2 regions of the Desulfotomaculum sp. genome follow, and region 1 is predicted to be linked to the other one. Evidence: a T-box and tRNA genes for the amino acid it is inferred to sense, from the RefSeq annotation. Region 1 holds a T-box; the other holds one or more tRNA genes.
The links. The T-box of region 1 lies ahead of tyrS (tyrosine--tRNA ligase). A T-box ahead of a tRNA ligase gene usually reads a tRNA of that ligase, here a tRNA-Tyr.
Positions count from the first base shown of each region.

Region 2: it encodes a tRNA-Tyr, which carries the amino acid that the T-box ahead of tyrS (tyrosine--tRNA ligase) is inferred to sense. The anticodon was not compared.

Region 1 is NZ_CEVWQM010000025.1:41,968-58,489, forward strand. Features, by position in the region: gene AC1U9Z_RS14080 (undecaprenyl-diphosphate phosphatase) at 1-468, opposite strand, end outside; gene AC1U9Z_RS14085 (TraB/GumN family protein) at 543-1,715, opposite strand; gene AC1U9Z_RS14090 (CvfB family protein) at 1,944-2,783, opposite strand; gene AC1U9Z_RS14095 (NifB/NifX family molybdenum-iron cluster-binding protein) at 3,120-3,479, opposite strand; gene AC1U9Z_RS14100 (ATP-binding protein) at 3,457-4,350, opposite strand; gene AC1U9Z_RS14105 (nucleotide-binding protein) at 4,328-5,188, opposite strand; gene AC1U9Z_RS14110 (NifB/NifX family molybdenum-iron cluster-binding protein) at 5,190-5,558, opposite strand; gene AC1U9Z_RS14115 (DUF134 domain-containing protein) at 5,588-5,959, opposite strand; gene AC1U9Z_RS14120 (DUF5320 domain-containing protein) at 6,002-6,250, opposite strand; gene AC1U9Z_RS14125 (cysteine hydrolase family protein) at 6,484-7,110, opposite strand; gene AC1U9Z_RS14130 (molybdenum cofactor biosynthesis protein MoaE) at 7,312-7,710, opposite strand; gene AC1U9Z_RS14135 (YwbE family protein) at 7,726-7,920, opposite strand; gene AC1U9Z_RS14140 (cupin domain-containing protein) at 8,165-8,659, shown strand; gene tyrS (tyrosine--tRNA ligase) at 8,759-9,982, opposite strand; T-box leader at 10,030-10,259, opposite strand; gene AC1U9Z_RS14150 (cation-translocating P-type ATPase) at 10,447-13,032, opposite strand; gene AC1U9Z_RS14155 (Mph(B) family macrolide 2'-phosphotransferase) at 13,186-14,094, opposite strand; gene AC1U9Z_RS14160 (hypothetical protein) at 14,257-14,490, opposite strand; gene ant(9) (aminoglycoside nucleotidyltransferase ANT(9)) at 14,537-15,325, opposite strand; gene AC1U9Z_RS14170 (RtcB family protein) at 15,574-16,522, opposite strand, start outside.
Region 2 is NZ_CEVWQM010000003.1:118,925-135,446, forward strand. Features, by position in the region: gene aroC (chorismate synthase) at 1-343, shown strand, start outside; gene aroB (3-dehydroquinate synthase) at 319-1,377, shown strand; gene AC1U9Z_RS02650 (shikimate kinase) at 1,432-2,196, shown strand; gene AC1U9Z_RS02655 (CopZ family metallochaperone) at 2,253-2,453, opposite strand; gene AC1U9Z_RS02660 (heavy metal translocating P-type ATPase) at 2,468-4,855, opposite strand; gene AC1U9Z_RS02665 (metal-sensitive transcriptional regulator) at 4,873-5,202, opposite strand; gene AC1U9Z_RS02670 (branched-chain amino acid aminotransferase) at 5,661-6,737, opposite strand; gene AC1U9Z_RS02675 (response regulator) at 6,894-10,697, opposite strand; tRNA gene AC1U9Z_RS02680 (tRNA-Glu) at 10,899-10,974, shown strand; tRNA gene AC1U9Z_RS02685 (tRNA-Tyr) at 10,980-11,065, shown strand; tRNA gene AC1U9Z_RS02690 (tRNA-Gln) at 11,070-11,144, shown strand; gene AC1U9Z_RS02695 (hypothetical protein) at 11,236-11,394, opposite strand; tRNA gene AC1U9Z_RS02700 (tRNA-Leu) at 11,849-11,935, shown strand; gene AC1U9Z_RS02705 (GNAT family N-acetyltransferase) at 12,063-12,506, shown strand; gene AC1U9Z_RS02710 (nucleotidyltransferase domain-containing protein) at 12,659-12,940, shown strand; gene AC1U9Z_RS02715 (VanW family protein) at 13,106-13,924, shown strand; gene AC1U9Z_RS02720 (MerR family transcriptional regulator) at 13,948-14,121, opposite strand; tRNA gene AC1U9Z_RS02725 (tRNA-Leu) at 14,502-14,588, shown strand; gene AC1U9Z_RS02730 (hypothetical protein) at 14,800-15,132, opposite strand; gene AC1U9Z_RS02735 (hypothetical protein) at 15,243-15,458, opposite strand; gene AC1U9Z_RS02740 (hypothetical protein) at 15,828-16,522, opposite strand, start outside.

The sequences.
Region 1 (16,522 bases):
GGCCTGCTTATAACTGATTTCATCAACGGTTCTTTTGGCTTCCCTGGGACGAAACTTGTCTGCCAAAATCATCAAAATAGCTCCCAATACCAGACCAAAAATAACGGTCTCCACAGAAAACAAATATTCATCAATGTAGTCTTCAAATAAGAATCCTAAGACACCGGCCGGAATCAAACCAACAAAGATTTTGGGTAGGGTTAACCTCTGTTGATAAAAAGACGTGCTTTTTCTTAGATCCAATAGGTCAATAAAACGATCTTTAAATACCACTACCACTGCTAAAATAGATCCCAGTTGGATCACTACTTTAAAGCTATTGGCTACAGAGGCCGAGAATATCTCCTTAGAGTGCAGCAGCAAATCATCAACAATAATCATATGACCTGTTGATGAAATCGGTGCAAACTCGGTCATCCCTTCCACAAGTCCTAAAATAAATGCAACCAATAAGGCATATAAATCCATCAATAAGCCTCCTGAAAAATATTATCCAATACTTACTCTTACTCCATGTTGCTTAAAAGCTAAACGATGGCATACTACAGGTTTTCTAAAAATAAGCGAATTACATCAGCCCCACCGATAAGGGTACCGATTGAGCCTCCTATGTTCGTTAAAGATACGATCAATAAAATTCTCGTCACTTTATTATTCCAGAAACCCTTGAGGCTAAAAATATCCTCGGCTAAATTTTCAAAATCCCTTACATTGGGTCGACGAATATAGGCCTGTGTAAGTCCCGCAAACCAGCCAGCTGCAATTAACGGATGCAAGGTAGTAATGGGAGCTACAACAAAGGCAGTAAGAATTGTTAGGGGATGTCCAAAAGCAAAGATGCTTCCCAATGCCGCAAAGGACCCCGTCCATAGCACCCAACTTAGGGATTGTTTAGCCCCAACAACCGGATTCGTGATAAAGGTATAGGCAACCAGTGCAATAAAAACGACTGGAATAGCCCAAACTAAAATTTTAGTGATATTGGATTTAGCAGGTAGCTGAACTAATTTGGTTAAATCGTGTTCTTTTTTTATTTCTTCCTTAATCCCTGGTACATGGGCAGCCCCCAAAACTGCAACAACCTTGTTGCCTGGAGCTTCCTTGATTTTCTGGGCTAAATATTGATCCCGTTCATCGACTAAAGGAGTTTTTAATTTTGGAAAGGATTTTGTAAATTCACTGAGTATAGAATTGAGCATATCCTGGGATTTTAATTTTTCCATTTCCTCTTCTGAAATGCTCTCGTCGTCAAAAATACTCAGCATAATTTCCTTGGCAAGCCTAAGCTTGCCGAAAAATCCTACATTATGCCAAATACGGGCAAAGGTTACTTGAATATTTCTATCAGCCAGTACTAGGCTGGCACCTATTTCCTTTGCTGAGTTAATCCCCTCAATCATCTCTTGTCCTGGTTTAATGCCAAATTGGTTGGCCATACGTTTTTGAAAGGATGAAGCTAATAGATTGACTAAGAGCAAAGTCGCTTTATTTTCTTTAATAATTTTAAATATATCTGTATCCTGCCATTTGCTTCCTTCGGTTATGGTTTGATATCTTTGTTCATCCAACTCGACACAAACAGAATCTGGTTTTTCAGCCTCAATTACTTCCTTAACTAAGTCAGCGCTGCGCTTTGATACGTGAGCCGTGCCAATCAGTATAATTTCTTTGCCATCTAAATTAATTCTCGTAATGTTTTCAGTTTCTTCGGGCATGAATTACCTTCCTTTGCATTAAACTCTTACCTTCTCACCACTAGGCTCGTTCTTAGCCTATTAACTAAGCTGTACTTATCGAAACTCCAGAATCATTATATTGTACTATACATAATAATGTAAAGCAAAGGCACCTGACCCTGCACAGATGCCTTTGCATAACAGGCTAAACTTCTTTGTTTGTGATGCATTTTTTTTGCATCTCCCGCTTGCCTAGTTATTCTATCATTACCACATTGCCTCAATACCTTCTTCGGTAGTTTTGATTGCTCCTTCTTTCAACAGTCGTCCAACGGCCCTTTTGAAGGCCCTTTTACTTATGTTCAACTCAGCCTTTATTTGTTCAGGGGAGCTATGATCATTGATCCGAAGAATACCACCACCTGATTTTAACCTTTCCATAACCATTTGTGCATCGGTTTCTATTTCATTGTAAGCCTTATCCCTAAAACTTAATTCCAGCTTACCATCCTCCCTCACCTTTTTAACTCTTAATTCAACCTGGTCTCCTACGGTATAGTTGCGATGCAGTTCATTTTTATGAATTAATCCATGGTATGTATCATCCACAGCTACAAAAGCGCCAATCTCTTCATTGATACTATAAACCGTTGCATAAACTCTATCATTTACTTTATACGGTGAATCGCTGCTTAGCAAATTATATATTCGCATACTTGCACATATTTTATTGCTATTATTAATATACAAACCCACAAGACAAAAATCCCCTTTTCGAATCACACCCACTTGTTCCTTTAAAGGCAATAACAAATCCTTCGGCATACCCCAGTCCAAAAAGGCCCCAAAACTTGTAATTTCCACTACTTTTAAAAATCCCAATTCTCCTATTGTCAGCTTTGGTTTTCTAACCGTTGCTAGGGTTTTGCCTTCTAAATCCTGATAAATAAATACATCTATGGTATCACCAATTTCTAATTTCCCGGGTAGATCATTTTTTGGTAATAGAATATCAGCCAGACCTTTTTCATTTTCATCAGCCAAATGAACCCCACAATCACTCTTGCCCGTTACTTGCAGCTTATGCACTTTTCCTATTTGTATCATCATATACCTAAAGCCTTCCCTTCTACATGGTGTCTATTATTAACGTGTCCCATTACCCCATGAAAAAATTCCAGTCATTGGGGGATAAATTGCTTAATTCTTTGAACTCTTAGACACGGTTGTTGCACACTACATAATAATATATCATTTCTATTATTATTTTTGATAGGCATAGAAAACTTCACTCTCTATAATAACCCTAGGCAATGTCAAAATAAATACGAAAACCCCCAACCATTTGGTCAGGGGTTTAAGCTTTTGAAACATCTGGGGTTCAAAATATTATGTAAAAATCACTAACCTGTGCCAGGTTTTGTTTCCACTGAATAATTAGGTTTAATGCCCACCACATTCATCATGGTGCTTATGATCGTGGCAAACCGATCCTGTAGATTTAAGTGAACCCTCTAAATAGCTTATTGCCGCAGTTTCGGCACTTCCTCTCGCTCCGGTAATGACTTCAATACCTTTTTCATGAAAGATATTGACGGCACCACTACCCATACCCCCGGAAATAACCACGGTGACTCCCATGTCATTGAGGAAATTTGGCAAAAATCCAGGTTTGTGTCCTGGGTTCGGTATGGACTCACGCTTAACAATTTGTTTATTTTCAACCTCGTAAATATTAAAATCCTGACAATAACCAAAGTGTTCTGAAACTAGACCATTCTCACTTGCTATTGCAATTTTCATCCATTTCATCTCCATCAAAAAGTAATTTAAAAACTTTTTCGTAGATATCATTTGTTGCCCGACCTGCTGCACAGTCTATATCTACAATACTCTGACCATGATTGATCGCTGTAACAGCCTTTGCATCAAAGGGAATATTGCCAACAAAAGGAAGACTTCGTTTATTACAAAAGGACTCTATTCTTTTTGTATTCTCGCTATTAATATCATATTTGTTAATACAAACTGCAATCTTTGTTTTAAAATTTTCTGCAGTTTTTATTATCCGTTCCATATCACTGATGCCCGAAATAGTAGGTTCCGCTACAATCAAAACCATATCAACGCCACTCAGTGATGCAATGACGGGACAGCCTATACCAGGAGAACCATCAATAATGGCAACGTTAGTATCCATCGCTGCTGATTTCATCTGCTTTTTTACCTCGGTGACCAACATCCCAGAGGTACCGCTGCCCATTTTTAGTTGTGCAGTGGAAAATACTGAATCACTCACATATAGCATTAGATCTCCTGCAATATCGGGTTTGAAAGATATGGCATTGACTGGGCAAATGGCTTCACAAACACCACAGCCTTCACAATCATAATAATCAACCTTATAATTAGCACCAACATGAATAGCATCAAAACGACAGTTTTGCCTGCACAAATCACATTGCACACATATTTCTGGATCTATTTCGGCTTTGGGCAAGCCATAATAGTCCGATTGCTTAACATCCGATGTCTGATGCATAATTAAATGCAAATTAGGTGCATCTACATCACAATCTGCATAGGCTTTAGCATCCGCTAACTTAATAAAAGCACTGGCAATCGTTGTTTTTCCCGTACCACCTTTGCCACTAAGGATTAGTAACTGCTTCATGCCGCACCTCCTTAGCAACTGTTTGGAGTAAATCAGAGAAAAGATCGTGATATTTTTTGTCTTCCCTTACTAATATCTGGGCATTTGAATTTATTTTTCCAAGGACATGATCAAAGGGAATTTTACCTAAAATTTTAATGCCATTTTCTATACAGAATTGCTCTGATGGATTATCTTCACCCGGGAGGCACTTATTAAGCACGACTCCATGCGGCTTGTCAAATAACTTCACAAGAGTATAAACCATCTTAAGATTATGGGCCCCAAACAAAGTAGGTTCTGCCACCAAGATACAGAAATCGGCATTCTTAATGCTCTCCATGACAATACAAGCACTGCCGGGTGGACAATCGATAAAAGTGAATTCTTTCCCTTCGCCGATATAACTTAAAAGTCTTTTTATAATCGGGATGCCCGAAGCGATACCTGTATTTAATATCCCTGTAATTACAGAAACATTTTCAGAAGTACCTCTTTGAACCTCTCCGATAAATCTTTCTTTTTCCGACAATGCTTTTTCCGGACAAAACAATATGCATCCACCGCAGGAATGACAAACTTCTTCAAAAACTAATAGATTATTGACAATATAGGCTAAGGCATTAAATTTACAAAAATCAACACATTTACGACAGCCGTTGCAAAGGGTTTCATCTACCTTAGGAATTTTAACTGAGATTTCTTCTGATTGTATATTTTTAGGCTTGAAAAAAAGATGACCATTTGGCTCTTCGACGTCACAATCGATATAGGTTGATTCCTTTACGGATGCAGCTAAATTTACAGATACAAGCGTTTTACCTGTGCCTCCCTTGCCGCTTAGCACAGCTACCTTCATACTATTTGCCCCCATGATTATGAAATCCTGGATGAATTTCATCCAACAATGATATTTTTCCTTCATTATAAGCACGGATATTATCCTTGATAGAATCGTTAACTGTCTTGTATAGTTTTATATTCGCTGCTTTTAGAACATTGGCAGCATTCTCACCACATCGTGGTGTAAGTAAGGCACTTACCTGGCTATCCACAATGATCTGTGCCGCCTTAATGCCAGCACCACCTTGGCTAGCTGCCGCACTATTATCTAGAAAGTCACTTTCCTTTGATTCGTTATCATAAATAAGAAAATATGGAGCACGACCGAAGGACTGACATACATTCGTTTCCATAGAGTTGTCATCAACTGGAATTGCAATTTTCATTGAAAAGCCCCCTTCATACTTATCTGTCATTAGTAGTTATTATCTTCCAAAAAACCTCTGCAGCACCTATGTCTACGGAAACCACCCATGCAAGGTTTTTCGATACCATCACAAAGCTTGTAATCACCCCCTTCTATCCTAAGTATTTTTCCATTTACCAATGATTCCGCAATTTTTTTCCTTGCATCATTATAGATACCTTGGACAGTTGTGCGTGCGATATTCATTTGTTTGGAACATTCTTCCTGCTTAAACCCTTCTAAATCAATTAGTCGTATCGTTTCGTATTCGTCAACCGTCATGATGACATAATGTTCATGATCGATAGGAGTGTTAAGCGGCCCAAATCGGGTACTCTCCGGCAGGCTGCATACCTTTCTCCATTTTCTAGGCCTTGGCATAATTCATTAAACCTCACTTATTGCAAAAGAGCCTTCGCTCTATCAAGTACCCTTTTGCGATTGATCTGCAGGTGAACCTGCTGCCATACCCCTTCCAAACCCTTTTCCAGCCCTTCTTCCAAAACACCTTCCAAGCAAACTTCCATTACCTTTCCCCAAACCTCTTCGATTACCTAGCCCTTGACCAAACCCATTGCCACTGCTATCCGTACTCGCTCCACTGCAAACTCCAAGACCTCTTCCTTTCATTGAGCCATTTCCCATTGGTCCAGTTCCATCTCTTCTAGGCATATAAACGCCTCCTTTGTGGTTATTGACATATGTCAATTATATTTTTATTATACTCCGCATTTAACATATGTCAATAATTATTTATATATATTTTATAATTTTTTAAATAAAATAACACCAAACAAAGCACCTATAGTTACTTTGTTTGGTGTTATAATTATCCTCCAATAAGACAAATAGCCTTTTGTAAAGAACGTAGAGTATTTTTGCAATTAACTGGGTTTCCAGAAAGATTAGTCGTTCTTTCTCAATCTTTTCTGAATCTGCTGTCGCAAATTATCGGTGGGTACATCTGGTAAGAAAGAGATAAATTCAGAGGTGCTCATAAGCTTAATACCAATATTCTGCATATCCAAAAGATTGGCTTGATGTACTTCCTCCGTCTTAGCTCCCGTGGCATCCGTTAAAACAACAACTTCATAATCCAATGAATTTGCATCCCAAACCGTTCCTCTAATGCAATTGGGCGTCTGTACCCCGGTAACAACAACTTGATCGACACCTAACCGTCTAAGCAGATTGTCCAGCTCCGTTTGAAAGAAAGCACTCCACCGTTGTTTCGTAACTAAGTAATCGCCTGGCATCGGTTTTAATTCTTCTACAATTTTTGCTCCCTCTGTTCCCTCGATACAACCACCGCCTACTTGAACAAATCGATTATATCTTGTAATTTCTACGTCGCTGCCGTCCCCACGGTAGTAGCGAAATACATGTACAACCGGCAGACCATTTTCTCTACATGCGTGTAATGCCTGTTTAATAAAAGGAATTACCCCCATAGCACCTGGCACTTCAAAGGGAGCCCCAGGTAAACAAAAGTCATTTTGCATGTCAATCACTAATAAAGCTGTTTTCCCCATAGCTAGTACACCCTTTCTTAACTATACATACCTTCAAAGATTGCAGCAAGTTGTCATAACCTTCTTTTCGTGCAACAGAAGCAAAGTATGTATCTTTATTTCTGGCCATTGATGCTCCGGCAAATGCCTTTAGTAAATTATTTTCAGTTTTGGTTCCTTTGATATTCAAATAAACCGCAGGGTTGAGGGGTTTGGTTTATTTCACTTTTGCTCTATTTCCGTAACGCATTCTGTTTTAATTTTTTCAACCAGAAATTGCAAAGCATCTATCACATGTGGTCTAATATCGCCGCCTACCAGTAAATACATGATGTCATCACCCACATCCAGCCTGCCTTCATTAAGCCAAACTTTAACATAGAAGATGCCAGCCATTTTGTATGTTTCCTCAACCGCCGCAGCCACTTTCTCTGGAGCATAAGCAAATTCCATTCCTTTTACCAAGGAATCATCATCAAGGCCTTGGCGAACCTTGGCTTTTGATGTCTGACGTACAATGCCATTATGGACTAAGAACATTCCTTCCTGTAAAGCCCTGGGATCTGCCTTTGCCTCCCTAAGCCATTCATCCATGGATGGTGATACTTTTTTATTAGCCATTCATCCATACATCCTTTATTTAATAATCTCCTGAACTCTTCCGATCTGTCCATCGTCTAGTCTTACTTTTATTCCCCTATGATGTTTAGGTGATTTTGTAAGAATATCCCTAACAATTCCTCGTGTCCTTTTACCCGTTCGTTGATCTTTCTTCAAAACAATATCCACTGTTATTCCTGGATAAATATTACTCCTATCTTGTCCTTCCATAAAAAGCAAAACCTTCTTTCTATCCTTACCACGTACCCCCTGTATTTTTACAAACGGGTTACATAAATACAATATTACTCTTACCGTGATTATTCAAGGGGGCTTTTGGGGGATCGGGTGTGATATTTTCTTATCGATTACGGTACTCAAACAAGGGTGAATCTAAGCACATTTCTTAACATAAGACATATGATGATATTGTAATACAAGGAAAGGAGTGCTTAATTTGGATAATTTTCGTAAAATGAATTTCTGTCCTTACTATCCAAACATGCCAGTTTTTAGCCCGGGATTTGGCAATCAGTTCCCTAATAATTACTTTTCCCCAATAAAATTAATGGATTATGGGCCTTACCCCTTTGTTGTTAACATTGAAGAAGCTGCAAAGCAAAACAATAATTTTCGTATCGCTTTATGGACAGGAAATTATTTACAACTCACCTTGATGAGCATTAAGGTGGGAGAGAACATCGGTTTAGAAATGCACCCCAACCTCGATCAATTCCTACGTATTGAAGAAGGGCAGGGGCTTATTCAAATGGGAGATCGAAAAGACCGATTGGATTATCAAGCACGTGTCCAAGATGATTATGCAATTATTATTCCTGCCGGTAAATGGCACAATCTAATTAACACAGGCAATCGGCCAATTAAGTTATATTCTATTTATGCACCACCTGAGCACCCCTTCGGAACTGTTCATAAAACAAAACAAGATGCGGAAGAACACCACCGCTAAAAAAAGCGACCCCTAACTTATGGTTAGGGGGTACATCTAGGGGTTCATGTCCTATCCTAATACGAACAAGTCAGATATTTCTCCAGTCTAATCATAACTTTACTTCATCAAGGCTTTATGGTAGGTTTTCTTTCCTTTACGTATTTTGACACCGTCTTTAAGTTGTTCCGAAGTAATATTATACTCAAAGGTATCAACCTTCTCGTCATTAATAAATATACCGCCCTGCTGAACCAGACGTCTTGCTTCGCTCTTAGAAGCCGTTAAACCACACACTACCATCAAATCCAAAATATTGATAACACGATCGATCAGTTGCCCGGATTCAATTTCAGTAGTTGGCATGTTGGCATCATCTGTGCCACCTGCGAAGAGGGCATGAGAAGCAATTTTCGCCTTTTGGGCCTCTTCTTCACTGTGAACCAGCTTAGTCAGTTCATAGGCCAGAATTTCCTTGGCTTCGTTTAGCTGACTGCCTTCCCATTTGTCCATTGCGTCAATCTGTGAAAGTGGCAGGAAGGTAAGCATACGTAAGCACTTAAGAACATCCGCGTCACCAACATTACGCCAATACTGGAAAAATTCAAAAGGTGAGGTTTTATTGGGATCAAGCCAAACTGCACCCTTTGCAGTCTTACCCATCTTATTACCTTCCGAATTTAATAGTAGTGTAATTGTCATGGCATAAGCATTTTTACTTAACTTACGGCGAATAAGTTCGGTACCACCCAACATATTCGACCACTGGTCATCACCACCAAACTGCATATTACAGCCATAATTCAGATACAGATGATAGAAGTCGTAGGACTGCATGATCATATAGTTGAATTCCAAGAAAGACAGACCCTTATCCATTCTCTGTTTATAGCATTCCGCCCGCAACATCGTATTGACAGAGAAATGAGCTCCTACTTCACGAAGTAATTCAACATAATTCAGCTTTAGAAGCCATTCTGCATTGTTAACCATGATGGCCTTATCATCACCAAATTCAATGAATTTTGCCATTTGCTTCTTAAAGCAATCGCTATTATGCTGAATTGTTTCAGGTGTCATCATCGAACGTAGGTCTGTACGGCCAGATGGGTCACCAATATAGGCCGTTCCATCGCCTATAAGAACTACCGGTTTATTTCCTGCCATTTGCAAACGTTTCATTAGGCACAGAGCCATAAAATGACCAACATGCAAAGAATCCGCAGTTGGATCAAATCCAATATAAAATATTGCTTTACCACCATTAATTAGTTCTTTAATTTCTTCTTCGTCGGTAACCTGGGCAATCAAGCCGCGAGCTACCAATTCATCATAAATTTTCACTATAACAACTCCTTTGTAAAATAAAAATGCCCTCTGTTCCAATTGGAACAGAGGGCAAAAATTGCGGTACCACCTCTGATTTAGAAATTCCTCACAGAATTCCCCTTTACAAGTGCAAATACACTTACTCGCTGTACCGGGCGTACCCGTCAAACCTTACTAAATTCAGGCCGCAGCTCCAGGATGTATTCGAATCAGCACGCCCACAGCCTCTCACCAACCGACTGCTCTCTGAATGACGGAAAACTGACCTACTTCTTCCTTTCATAGCTCTTGATAATTCAATTTTAACTTATTGTAGTTGAGAAAGCATTAAAAGTAAAGTACAGAAAGGGACATTCCACAACTTCACGCATAAATCAGTTTTGGAAAAGATGTCGTCATTTTATGTTTATCCATTAGGTAGAGGGAAAATCTATTGCTTACTCCTTTTCATATAGTGCCCAAATAAACCGAAGTTTATCCTATCTAGAACTTCTTTGAACAGCCTTTACCAGTTCCACAATGGGTATAATAACGATCGACAGTGCAAGTGATGTAAAAAAGTTGCCTGCGGATAAGGCAGTAAGCCTAAACATTGTATTTATGCCTGGGATGTATATGACCATAAGTGTAAGCGCAAAGCAGGCCAGCATCGCACCAATCAGGTATTTATTATGTCCTTTTAAAGTGAATATTGATTTTTTTAGCGACCTCATATTGATGGCGTGGAATATCTCACACATAGAGAGGGTAAGGAATGCCATTGTCATGCCTATTGTGTGGGACTGAACGTTTCCAATAAAGAAGGAGATTAGCGTCAACACGGCTATGATAATTCCCTGATAAATCACGTTGACACCAAGTCCCCTCGCGAAGATCCCTTCTTTGGGATCTCTCGGTGGTTGCCTCATGCTGTCAGTCTCGGCTTCCTCCATGCCAAGAGCCATTGCGGGGAACGTATCTGTTACCAAATTGATCCAAAGGATATGAATTGGTGCAAACAACTGCAGGTTAAACAAAGTAGCGACAAAAATGGCGATTACCTCGCTCAGGTTGGAGGCCAGCAAAAACTGTATCGCCTTGCGGATGTTTTCATATATCCTGCGGCCTTCCTCAACAGCATAAACGATGGACGCGAAATTATCATCCGTCAGCACCATACCCGCCACATTCTTTGTGACATCCGTGCCAGTGATGCCCATTCCCACGCCAATATCGGCGGATTTCAGTGCCGGGGCATCGTTCACGCCATCACCAGTCATGGCCGTAATTTTTCCCTTCCTACGCCAGGCGTTGACGATTCGCACCTTATGTTCCGGTTGAACCCTCGCATAAACTGTGATATTGTCAATGACCATGTCCAACTCATCGTCCGACATCCTTACAATCTCTGCGCCTGAAATCGCTTCATCCTTATCTTTTAATATGCCCAATTCCTTGGCAATGGCAACCGCAGTATCCTTATGGTCGCCCGTAATCATAATTGCACGAATGCCCGCTTCCTTGCATTCGTTTATAGCTGTCTTGACCTCTGGACGGACGGGATCAATCATTCCGGCAAGGCCGATAAAGGTAAGGCCCTTTTCTAAATGTTCCGGTGAGAAATTATTTGGTTTTTCTGTATAGCTGCGGTACGCCGCGCCTAAGACCCGAAGGGCTTTGTCTGCCATGCGCCTGTTATGGTCTAGAATCCTATTTTGTAGTTCAGCCGTAAGGTCTTGCACCTGTCCGTCTATGATTATATAATCACAACACTTCAATATTTCATCCGGCGCACCCTTCGTATATTGCCTAAAAGTGCCATCCGATAGGGCGTGTACGGTTGACATCATTTTACGCATTGAATCAAAGGGCAATTCTCCTATGCGTGGTTTTTCCTTTTCAAGCTCATTTTTAGGAAGCTTTAAGGAGATAGCATATGCCGTCAAACCAACCTCGGTGGGTTCGCCAATAAGCTCACCGGACGGATTAATTTCCACATCGTTGCATAGGGCAACCGCTTCAGCTAACAGCTGTTTGTCGCCAAACTGATCTACGACGGTCATTTTGTTCTGAGTAAGCGTACCTGTTTTGTCCGAGCAGATCACCTGAGTACATCCCAAGGTTTCAACCAATGTCAGTTTACGGATAACGGAGTTTCGCTTTGACATTTTTGTTACGCCAATGGATAACAACACGGTAACAACCACAACAAGCCCTTCCGGTATGGCCGCCACTGCGAGGCTTACGGCAATCATCAGTGTTTCAAACACATGTCCGCCGCTGAAACCTCCGTTTCTTAGGATACTAAAAAAGAAAATGAATACGCATATCCCCAGTATCATAAAGCTTAACATTTTACTTAGGGAAGCCAGCTTTTTTTGCAGCGGCGTTTTTTCCTCTTTTGTTCCTGACAATATATCAGCAATCTTCCCCATTTCTGTAGCCATGCCTGTGGCTGTTACAACGCCTTCCCCACGCCCGTACACCGCGTTTGTCCCCATATAAGCCATATTAACTCGGTCGCCTAAGGGTATTTCATCCTTTTCAGTCATCAGGCTGGTGCTGGTTTTTTCCACAGGGACGGATTCTCCAGTAAGAGCGGCCTCCTCCATTTTAAGACTGACGGCTTCGATGATACGTATATCTGCTGGTATGGAATCTCCTGCCTCAAATAAAACAATGTCCCCAATTACCACATCTTCTGATTTAATATCACTTACTACACCATCACGCCTTACCCTGGTATGAGGTGCAGACATTTTTTGCAGGGCTTCTATTGCTTTTTCTGCCTTTCTTTCTTGTACAACGCCTAATACAGAATTGAGTGAAACAACAACGAGTATAATGATCATATCGGCGATTTCACCAAATGCACCGGAAATAATGGCGGCCGCAATCAGCACGATGATCATGGGGTCTTTCATCTGCTCAAAAAATCTGACTACATTGGATTTGTGTTTTGTTTCCGCCAGCTTATTTTTGCCATTTTGATTAAGCCTTTCTGCTGCGATAGAAGCTGACAGCCCTTGTGCCGAGGAATTTAACTCTTCTAAGACGGATCTTACTTGTCTTTTATAATGTTTCATATTTCCTCCAAATAATCCCATCAGCATAATAAAACCAGGCAATTCAATTGAAATATACATCATCTCGACGTAGCCGATAGGATAGCAGATGTTTAAAGGTCATTGTTGGACCTTACCGTATGTGGGAACATGTCAACGACTGTATCACACCACTTACGAACCTTTCACTTCCAACGCTTTCTTCGCCATCTGAACATACTCATCAATACCAGATACCAATGCAAACTCAGCAACTGAAACCGGATATGCAGCGTCTAGTTCAATAATATGCTTTTTCATCTTAGGCCAGTAATATCCACCAGCTTCTCTATAGGCAATAATCAGAGCTTCGAGCCCTGCTTCACCAAAAGCCCTATAATTAAAAACAAAGTCACTTGATATATCCGTAACCTTAGCTTCGGTCCAGTCAATTAATCCCGTTACATTAGCATCTTTATCAATCATAGTATGTCCTGCATGAACATCTCCATGAATCAGACCCGTTTTCTTAGGCCATATCTCATCATCGTTAATCCATGCCTGCCATCTCTTCCATAAATCTTCACCTACACCAAACTTTGCTTTTACAGCATCCATACGCTGTTTCATTGACATTCTAGCTTCTTCTGGGGTATGCACTACTAGGCCTATCTCAGCAGCTTTATCACTAGGTATGCTATGAAGATCCACTAACACTCTACCAAGGGACATGTGAAATGATTCTGGGACATTGTTTATATCTATCTCCCAAACATAGTTTCTTATATTATGATCAATCGTTCCTGCCGGTACACCATCTAGCTTTTTGTACGCTATTAATTCATCCGTATAAATGATCCAGTTTGGCGCTTGAAAAGATTTAGCATACTTGTTTACCAAATCTAATACTTGTTTTTCAGCCTTTGTTCTAGGCATCACATCTGCACGTCTAGGCAATCTAAGAACCCACTCAGTTCCACTTTCATCCCGTGCAAAAATAACTTGAAAATCAAGCCCAGATTCATTAAACTGCATCGTTTCTTCCTTAAGGATAACATGATGTTTTTTAGCTATTTCAATAATTTGTTTTATATCTTTACCCAATTCAAATCACTCCTGTCCAGACTTTTAAAATATCACTACCTAAGCTAAATTAATTATGACGTGTAATTTGATTGGCAACCACTTCGAAATAATAATTCTCTAATTCTTTCATAATTGTATGGCTGTAAATCTTCCTTTGGAGAACCTACCATAAAGCTGATCTTAAAATACAACAACATCTGGATCTTCAGCGATGATCTCCTTAGAATCTTGACGTGACTTGATAAACTCCCTAAGAGGGACGATGCTTCTTCGATACTCTGTGCCAACATACTCTGGAGCTAGCTTTCTGGATACAAGTTTGTACTCTTCAATATCGTAACCCGGCCTTGGAGTTAAACCTTCGCTTCTAACTCCAAGGCCATCTTGTTTAAGTATTTCTTTATAGCTGAACATATATCCTCGCAGCCTTTTTCATAATTAACGCGATTCGAAAAGGTACTTAGACCTTAAGACCAGAGTCTACAGACTTTTTCATATAATTAATGAGTGAAGCCACCTCGGACTCCAGTCCTTCCCACTTATCATCATATTCTCCTCGATAGGCTTTGCTAGCTAAGTCGAGTAAAGCTGCATGCTCACTGGGTAATTGAGTTATTGCCCATTCTGCTGCCAGATCTTTTGAACTAATTTCACCGGTAGAAGCTGTCAGCCACATTCTGGCTAAGGTTAAAATTACATTGCGTTCGTCACCTTTAATATCTGCTATCAACCCAGGTAAAGATTCTTTAATCGCACTTCGAATATCTGTCATTGGTACAGGCTCAAGTACTTCTATTGCTTTTGGTCCAGAAAGATTCATGCTATTTTTTCTTACTTGAGCTAAAAGAATTGCTAAATCTGGATCATAAGTTGGTTGAGAAATTTTTCCCCTTTCAAACTGCTCTCTTAGCCACTCGCCATACATAAATTCATATTTGGGAGGAAAATGCCAAGGAACAACCTCTATTTGATTTATGACTGTAACTTCAAGTGGTCTCATGGCATTTGTGTTTCCTATTTCCCCAGATATAAGCATTAGCCTATCTGTAAGATCCCTTCGAGTTCTTCCGGATAAACTATCATTTGTTACCACCAAAATATCGACATCGCTATTAATGCGTAAGCCTTCCATTACAGCAGAACCGTATAAATATACCCCAACTAATATATCATCAAGTAGTTCCTCTATAATTTTTAATGCTTGAATTGCCTCTTTCGGTATTTTTTTGCTATTCAAATCTATACTCAACTGCGATCTCCCTTCATCTAAAGGCTGTTTTGGCATCTGCATCGTGCTGAACATGCCGCCACCTATTCTCTGCCAAGCTTCGCTTAACTTGTGCATATTTGTCCGCTCACTCTCATTGGACCGCAACCAATCGCAGAAGTGTAGCAATTCCCTGCATTTTTATATACTTTCGCTTTAATTCTAATAAGGGAATATTTCAAACCTAACCCCACACTCGTACACTCTGGTTAAGCAAAATATCATGCCGATTAGTCCTTTTCCCCGGCTTTAAAGTTATAAATCGGTTTGATCCTTTTTACAATATCCGCCGTCGGCCCAATATGGTTTACGATATCAGCCATATTCTTATAGGCCATCGGACACTCATCCAGGGTTTCTTTCTTGACAGATGTCGTATAAACATTCTTCATCTGTTTTTTAAATTCAGAGACAGTAAAGCTTTGTTTTGCCTTGGTCCTGCTCATAAGCCTTCCCGCACCGTGGGGGGCAGAAAAGTTCCACTCCTCATTGCCTTTACCAACGCAGATGAGACTGCCATCCCTCATATTGATCGGAATTAAAAGTCTCTCCCCTTTTTGTGCAGATACCGCCCCTTTTCGTAGGATCATCCTATCGGTATCAATGTAATTATGCGTTGTGGTAAACTGCTCCACTACCTCTAATTTCATTCCTTTTACTATTTCAGTAATTATCGCCTTTCGGTTTAGCTCTGCAAACCGCTGGACAATTTTCATATCATGTAGATAGTCCTCAAACAGATTGCCGGTTACATAAGCAAGGGTAAAGGGGATTTTTGTCAGTACCTGATTTTTTAATTCCTTTAAGGCATTCTGGATTTCCTTATCCCGACCTTCAGACTTGCAGCGGGTAATAAGTGCCTCCAAGTCTGCTTTGTCATTACGGTTTAACTGCCTATAGCCAGCCTCTTGATAATATTTAGCTACTTCAAGACCCAGATGTCGGCTGCCCGAATGAACCACGACATAAAGATTGTCCTCCTCATCCTTATTTACCTCGATAAAATGGTTTCCTCCCCCCAGAGTCCCAATACTCTTTTGCGCTCTATCCAGCTGTACGGACTTGAGACAACGAAGCTGCGTTAAATCAATTTGTTCATTATGCGGATGCGGTTTTCTCCTCACTGCAAAGCCTGACGGTATATTCTCGCAAATCAACTTATCCAGCCTTTGCAATTCC
Region 2 (16,522 bases), on a different contig from region 1:
GGTCCATGATGAAATATTTTATCATGCTGACCGGGGCTATTATCGCCGGACGAACCATGCCGGCGGTATCGAAGGCGGTATGTCTAACGGGCAGCCTATCGTTATCCGTTGTGCCATGAAACCCATCCCAACCTTAACCAAGCCATTATACACCGTAGACATTAACACCAAGCAACCCTGCACAGCCGCCATTGAGCGCAGTGATATCTGCGCCGTACCCGCCGCCGCCGTGGTGGGCGAAGCACTGGCCCTTACCGTTATCGGGGAAGAATTTCTGCGCAAATGCAGCGGTGACAGTCTGGAGGAGATAACAAGGCAATGGAAACACTGGCAGTCTCGTTAGGAGAAAAAAGTTACAATATTTATATTCAAGACGGCATCCTGGCCGATCTTGCCGCCTATAGCGGCGTGGCAGACAAATGGTTCATTCTTACCGACGAAAACCTGGACCGTTTATACGGTGCAGACCTGGCTGCCGCCCTGGAGGGTCTGCCCCATGCAAAATTTGTGCTGCCGCCGGGTGAAACAAGCAAAAGCTTTCATACGGCAGAAACAATCATTGATGCAATGCTGGCTGCCGGTCTGACCCGCCATTCAGCGATCATCGCCTTTGGCGGCGGCGTTGTGGGTGATCTGGCGGGGTTTTGCGCCTCCATTTATATGAGAGGCATTCGCTATCTGCAAATACCCACCACCTTATTAGCCCAAGTGGACAGCAGTGTCGGCGGCAAAACCGGCATCAATGTAAGTCAGGGCAAAAATATGGCCGGTACTTTTTATCAGCCCCAGGTGGTACTCATTGACACCGGGTTGCTGGCAACCCTGCCCCAGAGGGAGTTTACCGCAGGTCTGGGCGAGGTCATTAAATATGGCCTGATTTATGATTATCAATTTCTCCAACACATTAAAAATAATTTTGTTCGATTTTACAACCTGGATTTTGCCGCCTTGAACAGCCTGATTAGACAATGCTGCCAAATTAAGGCCGGCATTGTGGGACAGGACGAAACCGAAAGGGACCTTCGCAAAATCTTAAACTTCGGCCATACCATTGGTCACGCCCTTGAAACCTTGACCCATTATCAGCGTTATTTACACGGTGAAGCGGTATTAATCGGGATGCATTATGAAAGCCTGTTGGCTAAAAAGATGAATCTCATTTCCGAAGCATACAACCAGGAAATTGCGGATTTGATTGGCAGGACGAACATATCTGCTGATCGAACAGATTTTTCCTTAACCAGTCTGGTAGAACAGATGCGTACAGACAAAAAAAATCAAGACGGTATCATTTCCTTCATTTTGCCAACGGGCTTGGGGCAAGTTACCGAATACACCCTGACACCTCAACAAACCCTTGCATTGCTTAGCAGATAAAGGAACCGAATAAGCTATAATCGATAAACGATAAAACACAGGCAGGTGTAGTGAATGCTGGATATACTGCGAGCAGAAATTGATCAGTGTGACTCGATCCTTGCGGAAGCATTAGGCCGACGCTTTTTGGCTGCTGCCCGCATAGCAACCTATAAAAAAGAATGCGGCATGGCTGTTTATCAGCCCGAACGGGAAGCTGCTGTTTTAAATAAACTTGCCGCTAACCTGAAAAATCAAGCATACGGGGCAGAAATACAAGAACTGTACCAACATATTTTCCAACTGAGCCGCCGGGTGCAGAGCCGTCAGGTATTTTCCTGTAACATCGTTCTCATCGGCTTTATGGGCAGCGGCAAAACAACCCTGGGCCGTCACCTGGCTAAAATCAGCGGTTTTACCTTTTACGATGTGGATCGTCTGATCGAACAGCAAACCGGGCAATCAATCCCAAACATTTTCAGTATGCATGGGGAAAAATATTTTCGCGCCCGGGAGCGGGAAGTTATTGAACGCCTTAGCACAGTGGAACAGGCTATTATCTCCTGCGGCGGCGGCGTTGTCATCGATGACGCCAATGTAACTTGCCTCAAACAAAGGGGTAAACTCATCTGGCTTAAAGCAGAGCCGGCAACCCTTTTGGAGCGGCTAAGGCATCAGCATGACCGTCCGTTGCTTAAAGATAAAAGCCTTGCGGACATCAAAAGCCTGCTCCAAAAACGTCTTCGTTTATATGCGGCCGCCGCTGATTACGAAATAACAACCGACGGGAAATCTGTCTCTGCCATCGGCGATGATATCCTTGGTCTGCCCTTTGTTTAATGTCAGACAACTAAGCTGACGTCAAATTCTTGGCGTCAGCTTAGTATGCCTTGTGATCATCCGACTACTTCGTAGCCTGCCTCTTCAATGGCTTTGGCTAATTCTTCCCTTGGGGCTGTGCCAGTCACCACAACCTCTTTTTGTCCTAGATCTACCTTCACATCTGTCACCCCGGCTATGGCCTTGAGGGCCTTTTCCACAGCGGCCTGGCAATGACCACAACTCATTCCTTCTACCCTAAGTAAAATCTCACTCATTTGATCACCTCCCTTCAAGCAGTGGGGTCATATCTCTTTAACAGCAATGAATTTGTTACCACCGATACGGAACTAAAGGCCATCGCTGCCCCGGCCATTACCGGAGTAAATAAGCCAAAGACCGCCAGGGGTATACCAATGATGTTATAAAAGAAAGCCCAAAAGAGGTTCTGTCTAATTTTTCGCAAGGTCTGCCGGGATAGTCTGATGGCCGAGGCAATGGTTCTTAAATCACCGCGCATCAAGGTAATCGCTGCACTCTCGATGGCCACGTCTGTACCAGTACCGATGGCCATTCCTACATCTGCCGTGGCCAGTGCCGGTGCATCATTAATGCCGTCACCGACCATCGCCACAACCTTGCCGGCATTCTTTAGTTTCTCAACTTCTTCCGCTTTGTGTTCTGGCAATACCTCTGCAATAACCTGATCAATGCCCACCTGGCCAGCAATGGCCTCCGCTGTACGTCTTTGGTCGCCGGTCAGCATATATACTGCCAGTCCCATTTTTTTCAGTTCAGCAATGGCTTCTTGGGCATTGTCCTTTACGGTATCCGCCACCGCCACTAATCCTGCCAGATTTCCACTGGTCATGGCAATCATGACGGTCTTTCCTTCCTCTTCCCACTTATTTTTTTCTGTTCTTACAGATGCTAAATCAATATTTAAAGCACTGGCTAAGGCTTCATTTCCGATATACCAGACATCTTGTCCCAGATTGAATCGAATCCCTTTACCCGGCAGGGCCTCGAATTCAGTGGTTTCTAATAATGTCAGCTGACGCCCCTGGGCTTCCTTAATGATGGCCTGCCCCAATGGGTGCTCAGATTTTTTCTCCCCAGAGGCAACGGCCTGTAAAACCTCGTTTTCACGAAAGGACGGTAAAACAAATAAATTTGTGAGGGATGGTTCCCCTTTGGTAATGGTGCCTGTTTTATCCAGTACGATTGTATTCAATCGACCAGCTCTTTCCAGATGCTCACCACCTTTAATTAATATCCCCTTTTCTGCACCAACTCCCGTGCCTACCATGATGGCGGTAGGTGTTGCCAATCCCAAGGCACAAGGACAAGCTATGACCAATACTGTGGTCATGTGGATTAATGCCTCCGTAACGCCATAACCGGCTAAATACCAACCGATAAAGGTGAAGATAGCAATGGCTACCACCGCTGGCACAAAAATACCAGAAACCCGGTCGGCCAATCTTTGAATCGGTGCCTTAGAACCCTGGGCTGCTTCTACCATGCGTATGATCTGCGCGAGAGTGGTATCTTTGCCAACCTTGGTGGCGCGGAAAGTGAAGCTGCCTTGTTTATTTACCGCTGCCCCCACAACTTCGTCATCCGGTCCTTTTTCCACTGGGATGCTTTCACCGGTTAACATGGATTCGTCCACATTGGATAAACCCTCTATGACCACGCCATCCACGGGAATTCTTTCCCCGGGGCGAACCAGGATGACATCCCCCACTTCTACTTCCTCAATGGGGGTATCCACCTCCACACCAGCCCTGATTACTCTGGCCGTATTGGGCTGTAACCCCATTAATTTTTTGATGGCTTCGGAGGTTTTCCCTTTAGCTATGGCTTCTAGTAATTTCCCTAGTAATATAAGGGTAATAACAACGGCTGCTGATTCAAAGTACAGGGGAGTCAAATCCTTTATCACGGCAATTAGGCTATAGAAATAAGCCACTGAAGTTCCCAATACCACCAATACATCCATGTTGGCGCCGCCTGTTTTTAGGGCATGATAAGCACCCCGATAAAATTGTCCTCCGGCGTAAAACTGTACCGGTGTTGCTAAGATCAGTTGAATCCACGGATCAATCATAAACTGATGCCAACCCAGCACCTCAGCCACCATCATCCAGGCCAATGGCAGAGATAAAACCGTGGCCAAGACAAACTTAAAAATCATGCGGCGAATTTCCTTTTGATGTGCCTGTTGTTCCCGATCTCTGGAATCATCCGTGACCTTCTGGGCCCCATAACCTAGCTTTTCTACCGTTTTACGTATTTCACCTATATTGGTTAAACCGGAAATATACTCTACGGCTGCCCGACCTGTGGCCAAATTTACGGAGGCCCTTTGTACACCGGACAAGGAATTTAGCCTTTTTTCCACTCTGGCAGAGCAAGCAGCACAAGTCATGCCTGAAATGGCCAACTCAACTGTTTCCACTGGTACGTCATAACCAAGATCACGTACCTTGTCGATAATATTCTCTACCTTGGTTTGACTGGCATCATAGGATACCACAGCCTTTTCCGTAGCAAGATTTACACTGGCCTCTAGGATCCCCGGTGTCTTTTTTAGCACCCGCTCTACCCGGCTAGAACAGGCGGCACAGGTCATACCGGATACAGGGAGAGTGCAAGTCGTTAATTTTTGCTCCATTCCTCTTTCACCCCTCATCATCTCATCATTTTAAAAATTGTTTTTAATACTTCATCGATCACTTGCTCATCACCAGCCTGAAGCTGCTCCTTGATGCAGGACTTCATATGTTTTTCTAACAATAATTTGGCCACTCCATGCAAAGCAGAGTTGGCTGAGGAAATCTGATTTAATATTTCATCACAGTAAGCATGTCTTTCTATCATGCCTTTAATACCGCGTAATTGCCCCTCTATACGGTTAATCCTATTTACAAGCTCTTTGATTGTCTTTTCATCATGGTGACTGAGCCTATTCTTCATTTCTTCCTGACAACCTAGACAGGAAGCCCTTTTATCGCTGTCCATTCTGATCACCGCCTTTACCAAAATAGTATACCCCCCTACCCTATATGTCAATGCATAAAATAAAAAAGCACCGGATTTAACCGATGCTACTTAATAAATTGCAATTCTCTTAGACTTTTATATTTTCTCTTGTATGTTTTACCTACATTTTTCTGCTCTTCATAAATGATTAGGAAGGCATTCACTTCATCTTCAGATATTTTTCTATTTAATTGAAGATAATTCAAAAAACACATGAGCATGTCATCGTTTTCACATAATAACTCGTGCAATTTGTACATTATAAATGACCCACCTCCCCTTTTGTAAAAAAAATCTGTCATTTATTTTGCAAATTCTACATTTCACAAGCATAATCCTTTTTTTGTACGAATTTTTAATAAAAAAGATAAAAAAACAGAAGGACACGGTGCCTTCTGTTTTTTTATCTTTTTTTATTGCCTTGGTCTGCTTCGTTTTTAATATCTGCCAATTTCCCTAACCCAACCGAAGGGGTCTTTCTCCCTACCATATTGTATATTAACAAGTTTATCATAAAGCATTTGAGTCACCGAACCAACCTGGTCGGCATTGATGGTATACTCTTTTTCTTTATAATATAAAGAACCAACCGGGGAAATTACAGCCGCAGTACCGGAACCAAAGGCTTCGGTAATATCTCCCGTGTTAATTCCCTCAATCACTTCGTCAATGCTTATTAATCTTTCTTCTGTTTCCAGACCAAGATAATTGGCAAGCTCTAATACAGAGGCACGAGTAATACCCGGTAAAATGGAGCCAGTTAACTTAGGAGTTACTAACTTATTACCAAAAACAAAGAACATATTCATGGCGCCAACTTCTTCTACATATTTGCGCTCACGTCCATCCAACCACAGTACTTGAGAATATCCCTTTTGTTGAGCCCGATGGCCTGCCATTAAACTGGCAGCATAGTTGCCACCTGTTTTAACGTCACCAACACCACCTATATTTGCCCTTATATAGGTATCTTCTACATAAAGCTTTACCGGCTTAAATCCACCCTTATAGTAGGCCCCAACCGGACTTATAATAATGAAAAAGATATATTCCCTGGATGGATGAACCCCTAGAAAAGGTTCCGTTGCAATCATAGCGGGACGGATATAAAGGGAGGTTCCCGGTTGCTTAGGCAGCCACCTTTTTTCCTCCAATACCAGTTCCGTAATTGCTTGCATGATATCTTCCTCGGGAATGGTGGGCATAACCAAACGTGCCGCAGACCGATTCAACCTTCTGGCATTTTGATCCGGCCTAAATAAAAGGATTCTGCCATCCTCCGAGGCATAGGCCTTTAATCCTTCGAAAATTTCCTGGGAATAATGTAATACGCAGGATGAAGGGTCGAGATGAAAGGGCTTATATTTTTCGATACGGGGTTCCATCCATGCATTATCTGTATATCTCATAGTAAACATACGATCAGTAAAGATGCTGCCAAATACCAGTTTGGATTCGTCTTGATAAAGAGGTTTTTGTTCGTTGTCCCCTAGTTGCTCTAAGGTAATTTTCATAATATTCACACTCCTGTTTTATAGCAACCCTGTTCTTATTTTAAAACATTCTTTCCGGGGATTCAATTATCCTTTGCATGGACTAATTAATGTTTTCACAAAATATCAATAGGGAATGCCGCAAAACATCGTGGTAAGCGACATCCCCTATTTAGTTTATGAGATATTTTCTTGCAGTACCGCTTTATATAGTTCCTGTAATTGATCCACTAGTTCTTTTAATAATACCCCATCTTCATTGATGGCTGCCTTTTCGATGGCTGCCCCACTGATTGTGAATTCAGGAAAACCATAAGCTCCCCCTGATCCCTTTAAACCATGCCCAATATAGCGAATAGTAGGAAAATCATTGCTCTCCACAGCTTGTTTGAGCCTTGCCATTTCTTCCTCTAGATCATGTAGATACCAGGGTATCAGCGCTTCAATCCCTTTATCCCGGGTTCGCCCTTTTTTGCCTGCCTCCCCGGATAAAGCAAGATATTGTTTGATCGTCTGAATTAATTCATCTCGTTTTACTGGTTTGGCCAAATATCCATTACAGCCGGCAGCAATGCATTTTTCATAATCACCTTTCATAGCGTGGGCTGTAAGGGCAATGATCGGTAGTTCCTTAAATTGATCCTGTCTGCGAATCAGACTGGTGGCCTCATAGCCATCCATAACCGGCATTTGCATATCCATTAAGATGAGATCAAATTTTTCCTGTGCCAATCTTTCTAAGGCCCGCAACCCATTTTCAACCACTGTTAGCTTAAATTCATCGGCCAATAAATGTTCTACTAAATACTGGTTAAAGTGGTTATCTTCAACCAACAATATATTAGCACTTTTCTTTTTATCATTTTTCTTGTTGCAAGAGGTCACCCCTTTTAGAAGCTCATTTAATTCTACCAATAGCATATTAGGATGGACTAAGCTTTTGTTAAGTATTTTTTCATACATATCATTAAGCCGTTGGTAATCCTCTGGGGTGAGGTCTTTTCCGGTATTGATAAGAACTGGAATCTTTCTAAAATCCAACCGAGCACGAAGACTTGCCAAAAATTCAAAGCCATCCATCCCTGGCATTAAAAGATCTAAAATGATGGCCTGAGCCCTACCCCCTTGAAGCAGGTATGCCAAGGCATCCTCTGCCCTCGTAAAGGAATGGGTTTTATAGCCGTGCTGACCAATTATCCCCTTTAGATACTGTAAGGCAGCTTCTTCATCATCGATCAGTAAAATATTAATCTTATCGTTTCTCTGCTTAGTTATAACCTTTTCCAGACGGTCAATCAGCACCCTTTCAGAAATTGGCTTCTCAATAAAATCAACTGCTCCCAAGGAAAAGGCCCTTTCCTTTTCCGGCATTACAGAACATATGACAATGGGGATTTCCCTGGTATCTTCCGAGGTTTTAATTCTTTGCAACACTTCCCAGCCAGTTAAATCCGGTAACAGGATATCAAGCATAATAACATTCGGCTGATAAATCTTTGCCAGTGTAATAGCCTCTTTTCCCTGTTCTGTGCTGATTACGGCATAACCGGCCCTTTCCAAATAGTTATGAATTAATTGTCTGGTAGTCCAATCATCTTCAACTACCAAAACCGTTCCATTTTTCACTTCCACGCCTCTGGCTTCCTGTGATTTATCCAGCTCCGTTATTTCCACTTTATCAACCGGAATATTAAAAGAAAAAACGGAACCTTTATTTACCTCACTTTTTACACGAAGTTCGCCACCCATTAGCCTTGTTAAGCTTTTACAAATCGTCAGTCCAAGACCAGTTCCCCCATATTTGCGGGTGGTGGACCCGTCTGCTTGGGTAAAGGCCTCAAAAATCAATTCCAGCTTTTCCTTCGGTATTCCAATACCAGTATCCTCGATACTAAAGAATAAATTCATCTGTTGCCCAAAAATATCCAGCACGTCGGAACCAACGGAAATTTTAACATAGCCGTTATGTGTAAACTTGGCAGCGTTGGAAATTAGGTTGCATAAAACCTGTCTTATTCTGGTAGGATCTCCCTTAAAATGATCATGGAGATTTTGTTCAATATTAATTTTTATTTCTATATTACGTGCTTGTAATCGGGATTCATTAACATTGACAGCCTCATGAATTATTTTTCGCAAACTAAAAACTCTTTCATCAATTGTTAACTTGCCCGACTCTATTTTAGAAAGGTCTAAGATATCATTAATCAGATCCATTAATTGCTCGCCGCACTGCTGAATAATCTTAATACTTTCCTGTTGTTTCGAATTTAATTCCTGTTGCATTAATACCTCGGCAAAGCCAAGGATGCCATTCATAGGGGTTCGAATCTCGTGACTCATATTGGCTAAAAACTCCGATTTGGCTTGGTTGGCCTTTTCTGCCACGAGTAATGCTTGTTCAACTTGCCTTTTTGCCTTAACCACTTCCGATATATCTACCACCATCAACAACACACCATCGTATGTTTTATCACGGTAAACCGGCTGGATGTTCATAATGACATCCTTTTCACCTAATCTCCTGGTAATCGTGGTGGGAGCACTTTTTTCGTAGCGACTATACTGTGTCACAATTTGCTGTATCTTTTTAAAGGTTTCACCACTGTGTATCTTATCTAACGTTTTCCCAATCACATCATCCCTCGTCAGATCAGACATAACAAGGCATTGTTCATTTACTTCTGTAATGATCCCATCTGCATCAGCCAATGCGATGGATGCATTCATGATGGAGATGATTGCCCTGAGTTTTGCAGCCTCTCTTTCGGTTTCTTCCTTGGCTTGTTGAAGTTTTATCTGGGTTGCTTTAACAGAAGTAATATCTTCGGCCGCCACATAAAAACCAGTAATATTTCCCTTGGGTAACCGAATGGGATTGGCGTTAATATTTAGGATCCTGCCACCTTGATTCATTTCCCCTTTCCAGGATTCACCCTGAACTAAAGAGAATAAGACTTTCTCTGCACCGGGATAGATCTCTTCGATACCCATTCCTAACAATTGTTTATATTCACTGGCAAACATATTTATGGCAGCAGGGTTAGCATAAATTAACTTACCAGCTATATCAAAAATACTTACTGATTCTATGGAGCTATTATTGGCATGCATATGCAGGCGGAGGCTTTGTTCCATTATACTACGCTCCGTAATATCTACAAAAACCTGAACCCCACCAGCATATTTACCACTGATATCATGTAGAAAGGAACCACTGGTAAGGATTTGTCTCCGTCCTTGCCTGGTTTTGATTTCCATTTGAATATCTTTAAAGGAGCCGCCCGTTGTCATAGCCTGATAAAGGTGGCACTGCTCAGGTTTAAAATCACATCCCATTAATTGAGAACATTGGGTACCTATTACATCCTCGGAACTTACATCAAAAAAAGCTGCAGCGGCAGGATTTATTTCGATAATTTTCATATCGTAATCTACCACAAAGACACACTCCATCATGCTATCGAAAATAGTTTTAAATTTATTTTTCTCATTGGTTAATCTTCGATTAATTGCCTGTAATTCTGTTAACCTAGAATCAGGGCCTTCCCCCACCCACTCACTGCAAAAACCAATTTCAAAACGGTCAAAGAAAGTATTCAATGCCTCTGAGGCCTGGGTTTGCTCCGAAATTGTCAAGTTACCTTCCTTAAGCATGTCTAAGTAGGATCGACGATAATATTTAAATAACCCCAAAAACATTTTTAAAGTAATACCCCTGGCCCTGTGAAGTTTAGCACTTTCAATGCCAAAGCTGGTCACTGGGTCCTCACCTAGTTTTTCTTCGGCATGGATCGGATCGCCCTTATAATTCTTTAGGTAATAAGACAAAGCATGAATTATTTCATGCACTGAAAGACGCCAGTCTCCTCGGCGTGTGGAACTGTATCTGGTGAACCCACCTGTTTTGGAATAATCAATTAAACGGTGGATAATTTCATCTTCCTTACGTGTGAGTAATTCAACCAGTTTCTCTCTCACGCCACTACCTCCCATAGTTTTTGATCAAATATTTAAAAGCATATCAAATTAATCTTTATTTTACTTAACTTTAATCTTACAAAACTATTAACTTTTTACAGAAGAAAATAAAAATAGTATTTGGTTAAAAATGTTTAAAAACAACTTGCTTGCTACAATATGTTTTGTTATAATAAACATCGTTGTGGGACAATAAAATATGGCCCCTTGGTCAAGTGGTCTAAGACACCGCCCTTTCACGGCGGTAACACGGGTTCGAATCCCGTAGGGGTCACCATTTATGGAGGGGTTCCCGAGTGGCCAAAGGGAGCAGACTGTAAATCTGCCGGCGATCGCCTTCGAAGGTTCGAATCCTTCTCCCTCCACCACTACTGGGGCGTCGCCAAGCGGTAAGGCACCGGACTTTGACTCCGGCATTCGTTGGTTCGAATCCAGCCGCCCCAGCCAGATGCAATAAAAAAGCTAAGACCTGCATGTAAGGTGCGTCGGTCTTAGCTTTTTTTATTGTCGGCTGATTAAACATGAATCAAGCCTACTTTTAAGTTGAAGGCCTATTGACCCCGGTTAGCCTTTGTCTTTTTTTCATGGCGTTTACTCCTGTATCCCAGGTATCATGATAGCCTCCGGTTTTACCCACCAAGGCCGACTCTCCCGTGGTCCCAGAATTTTTAACGAAACCTCTAATCTTTTTAGCCATCTACACCCCTCCTTTGCGTCTATTTATTTTCTCCTGAAACACCGTTCTTTACCATCATTATTACAGATCTTTTGAAAAACGAGTTCAGCTTAACCTGCACGCTCTGGAATCATAAGCTTTTAATGATGATCGTTTTCATACCGCTGGTCGGCACCACCAGAACAATGATCATATTTAGAAGGCTATTTTTAGGCTAGAGCACAAATAAGCCAAGCCTTTTTAATAAAATTTTACTGTATAGCCAAAATTTTATTATTTTTTGGCATATAAATGTCAGCTGTGTTTCATTCTTTTTCTACAAAATATGACATAATAATATTACACTTGAAGATTACTCTCTAATCCCGGTAAAAAGACCGGGTATTTTTTTGTCTATAAATAACGAATACACTTGAACGAACTGAAATTCTTTGTTATAATCACTATTGCACTGGTGCCCCAGCTAACTAAATATGCGGTCGTGGCGGAATTGGCAGACGCGTAAGATTCAGGTTCTTATGCCCGTCAGGGTGTGGAGGTTCAAGTCCTCTCGACCGCACCAAAAAAGACATAACATTTCCGCCAAGGAGATGTTATGTCTTTTTTTATGTAATCAAATGCGGTATTATAGATTCAAGGCTTATTCAGTCAAACAGATAAACGGGAATTTGACAAGGAGCCATAAAAATATGAAACTAATTGAAGTTAACGAATTAAATCCTGTCCTAATAGAGCAACTACTTGAAGTTTGGGATCAATCAGTTAGAGAAACACATTTATTTTTATCTGATTCAGAGGTTAAAAATATAGCGAAGTATATTCCACAGGCTTTGAACTCGATAGCTCATTTGATTGTTGCAGTCAATAATGAAAAGAAACCTGTTGCATTTATGGGAATTGAAGAAAGAAAATTGGAAATGCTTTTTATTTCCCCCCAATATAGAGGAAAGGGATTGGGAAAACAACTTTTACATTATGGTATGGAAAACTATTCTATAAACGAATTAGGTGTGAACGAACAAAATCCGCAAGCAAAAAGCTTCTATGAACACATGGGATTTCAGGTTTATAAAAGAAGGAACACAGACGAGCAAGGAAATCCTTATCCGATTTTGTATATGCGATTAGTTTAACAAATTCTAATTTGTCGGTCGGGCTATAAGTTGCTGTTATTCGAAAAATCTTTTTTCCACCATCTTTACAAGGTTATTGGGCTAAAACAGATACAGAAATGTGTCTGTTTTAGCCTAATTGTTTATAGTAACGAAAGTATGGTGAGTTATGTATGGATGAAATCAGAGCTGTATTAGATAAAGTGGTAACAGATTTGACCGAGATTTCAAGGATTGAGGCTGTTGTGCTTGGCGTCTCGCGTGCAAGGGGTACACATTCCCAGACATCGGATATTGACATTGGTATCTATTACGATCATGCCGCATTCGACCTTGTATCTTTGAACAAGGCGGCACGGATTTTGGATGATGAACATAGGCGAAATATGGTGGTTCCTCCCGGTGCATGGGGGAAATGGGTGCATGGCGGCGGTTCGCTGGCGCTCGCAGCATGAAATTTTATTTGCAACGTAACTCCACTTTCCGTTAAGGAAAGGTATGCCTTCTTTTCGGGTGCAAGACGTGGTACAATGGGCAACGGGCACAGGGTATGGCTGTAGCCTATTGCAAAACGGAAATTGAGTTAGCTAGCATTATTATATAATGCGTGAGGTGGCGCAATGCAAAAGCCAATCGAAAAACCGAAAAATAGAACCTCTGCCAGGTTAATGCTGGGCAGCGCTTATTATACGTTCAAAAGATATGTTTTTTGGATATTGGGCGGTATTCAATTTGCGCATATAGATAAAACTCTGTTAGAATACGAACACTTTTGTCACTCTACTCCGTTATTAAGAAAACTAAAGGATGTAGATATGTACCTGCAATATAATAAGATTGCAAATTTGAAGATTGCTGTACCCAAAGTGAATTACGTAACAATACATCCGGGCGAAACCTTTTCATACTGGAAACGGATAGGCAGACCGACAAAGCGCAAAGGATACCTAAAAGGCATGGTCCTGCAAAATGGCACTTTCAAGGCCGGAATTGGCGGCGGTTTATGCCAATTGTCCAACCTGATATACTGGATGACGCTTCATACTCCACTGACAATAACGGAGCGTCACCGTCACGGCTACGACGTTTTCCCAGACTCAAACAGGACACAGCCGTTTGGGAGCGGGGCAACCTGTTTTTACAATTACGGTGACTTGATGATAAAGAACAATACAGACCAATCTTTTCAACTTTGCATAGAAATTACAGAAAATGAATTAAAAGGAACTTGGCGGTCAAACGCACCACCTGAATATAAATATAAAGTATACGAAAAAAAACATATTATTCAATCCGAGTATTGGGGTGGCTATACAAGACATAATCTGATCTTTCGAAAAAAATATGACTGGAACAATGTCTTGATAGATGATGAATTTGTGACTGAGAACCACGCTATTATGATGTACGCACCGCTGCTGCAAGACTCCACATTATAATTACAATACAAAGTATGATAAATTTACCTTAGCTCCGTCCTCTTGAACCGGAATATAACAAAATCACCAATGTCATTTTTGCTATAATCCCTATATCCGTTATTTAAAACGGACGGAAAAATCAATCCTTGCAAAGTATAATACTCTATTGCTTTTTTAGTTAAGCCTGTTGTTTTGCTAACTTGATTTATTAACATATTTATCACCCCAATAGAATCTTAAGCCAATACCCAAGGTAATCGTCAAGTATTTTTTGAAGAAAATATAAATTCGCCTTATCAGCGCATATTTATGTAAATACTGCTTTCAACTGCCTATAAACTCTTGATTCTACGGGGTTTTTTGAAAAAATGCTGTATCGCCACTCGTACATTTAAACCAGGTACGAATACCTGGTTATTTTTTATGTCTGAAATATTTTACTAGCACAATCATCTGTTTTTCTACTAGAAGCACACAGCTAATAGCTAAATGGCTAAAAACACAAAATAATACTTTATTTCGCTATTGCATGTCCATTTGAAGTGATGTATAATAACTTTTGTCGGTAGGACATGTAATTCAATCCTATAAACATGCGGTCGTGGCGGAATTGGCAGACGCGTAAGATTCAGGTTCTTATGCCCGTCAGGGTGTGGAGGTTCAAGTCCTCTCGACCGCACCATTTAAACCAGGCATATATTGCCTGGTTTTTTTATACCTGAAACACGAAGGAAGGAGTGACCACAGGTCACCCCTACAACTCAACCGACCCAAAAGGAATACCTCTAAGCCCAAAAGCTGACGGCAGATGGCTGACAGCTTTTGGGCTTAGGGCATGTTTCAGGTTAGTAAGGGCCAATAGCTAACGGCTAACGGCCAATAGCAAAGCGGGCTTATATATCAACCCGCTTCTCCCCTGAACGAATTTTAGAATTAATAACCTCTACTAAAAACATGGTAGAAAACACATGATATAGTTCCCCAACCACTCCCTCAACAGAACCTTCCCTATTGGCGAGCTTCCCCTGTAAGACTATTTCAAAGCCATATTGTTGCTCATTGCTTTGAATAAACTGGCGAATGATGCTTTCTCTGATTTCACTATCAGCAATCTCCAACCAGTCATCATAGGGGTTTGGTTCTTTTTCTGTGAATTGCTCCATTAGCTGTAAAAAACTCTCCCGGAATTTTTCAAAGGTTGGTTTTTCAATACTGCCAATTTTCATTGTAGCACTCCCTTAGCTATGAATTCTGCTTTAATTATAGATTTTTTATCAGTCCGGATCAATTCCCATTAAAAGATATAAAAAAACCCGGCTTTGCCGGGTAAGACCTTCTACCATTTATTGATTTCCGGACATTTCATTTTTAATAGATTGAATGAAAAGGGGCTATAATACTTTTCCTGGTTGGTACAGGTAGGGTTCTCACATACAAGTACCGGGATGCTCTCGGCGTAACAAGCTTTTAGGTCTTGTTTTACATCAACATTTTGAAGTTTCTCTACTAGATTTTGGCCGCAGTTAGGACAGGTTTTAATAAATTGTGTCATACGGTATCCCTCCTTAAAAATATGTAGGTAACCGTTCTTACCTAATTAATTATCTAATTGGGTAAGAATTACTTTTTGTCACTTTAATTATACTCCTAATAAATTGATTTATCAATAAATATTATATCACATTTAATAAATATGATGCACTAAATAAGACCCCCTGCCATTGACAGGGAGCCCTGAAAAGGCAACCCCATACCTTTTCCCGGGTGTCGGTTTTTCCAGTGGTTTTGTTGACACCTTTACCCGTTAACCTTTCCGCGCCTCCCACAAGCGACGGGTGGGAATTTTCTTTATCATTCCCCTAAATAATATCTACATGCATTAAAAGCCCAAGGCTCAAGAACCCAAGAGTTTTAAGCTGATTTACTTCAGTGTCTGCGTAAAGGCACCAATATCGGGGTAAAAATCAACATCTTTAACCCTAAAAATACTCTTATGTTTATCTAACAATGTTTCCAATTGATATCCTTCTGCCTTATCCACAATTGTTACCTTTTTAAGTTCTTTGTTATCCACCATAGCCTTGCGAAACATCCAATTGGATCGAAAATCGGTTGTGGGAAAAGAATAGCCAATAACAACAATTTCCGATGCAAACCCCAGTGCCCTGCGGGCTTGGTGCCATAACTCCGGAATAAAAGGGATCGATTGGTAGTTTTTCATTAAGGTGGGTGGAATAATAACTCTACTAAGTTTGTTGCAGCAATGTTGGGAGGTGCACTGAATCATATTGGCTATACCATTTATTACCACACTGTGTCCTCCCCCATCACTATGTTCATAGGCATAGAGCTGACCACACTGGGGACAGTACAACCAATTTAAAGAACCATGAAGTTTAAGTAATTTTACCTTGGCACAATTAGCCGGCCCCGAGTCATTCTGATGCTTAAAGTGAAGGGGCATTATTGATCCACTTAAATATCGGCAAGAAATACCGTAACCATCTTGGATGCACCACATTTTCCTTTGTAAGTTTGCCCTAAGTAAAGCGTAATCCATTAGTAATTCATAGTTAAAAGATATGATCGTATCTCCGGGATTTAAGGAGGCCGCTA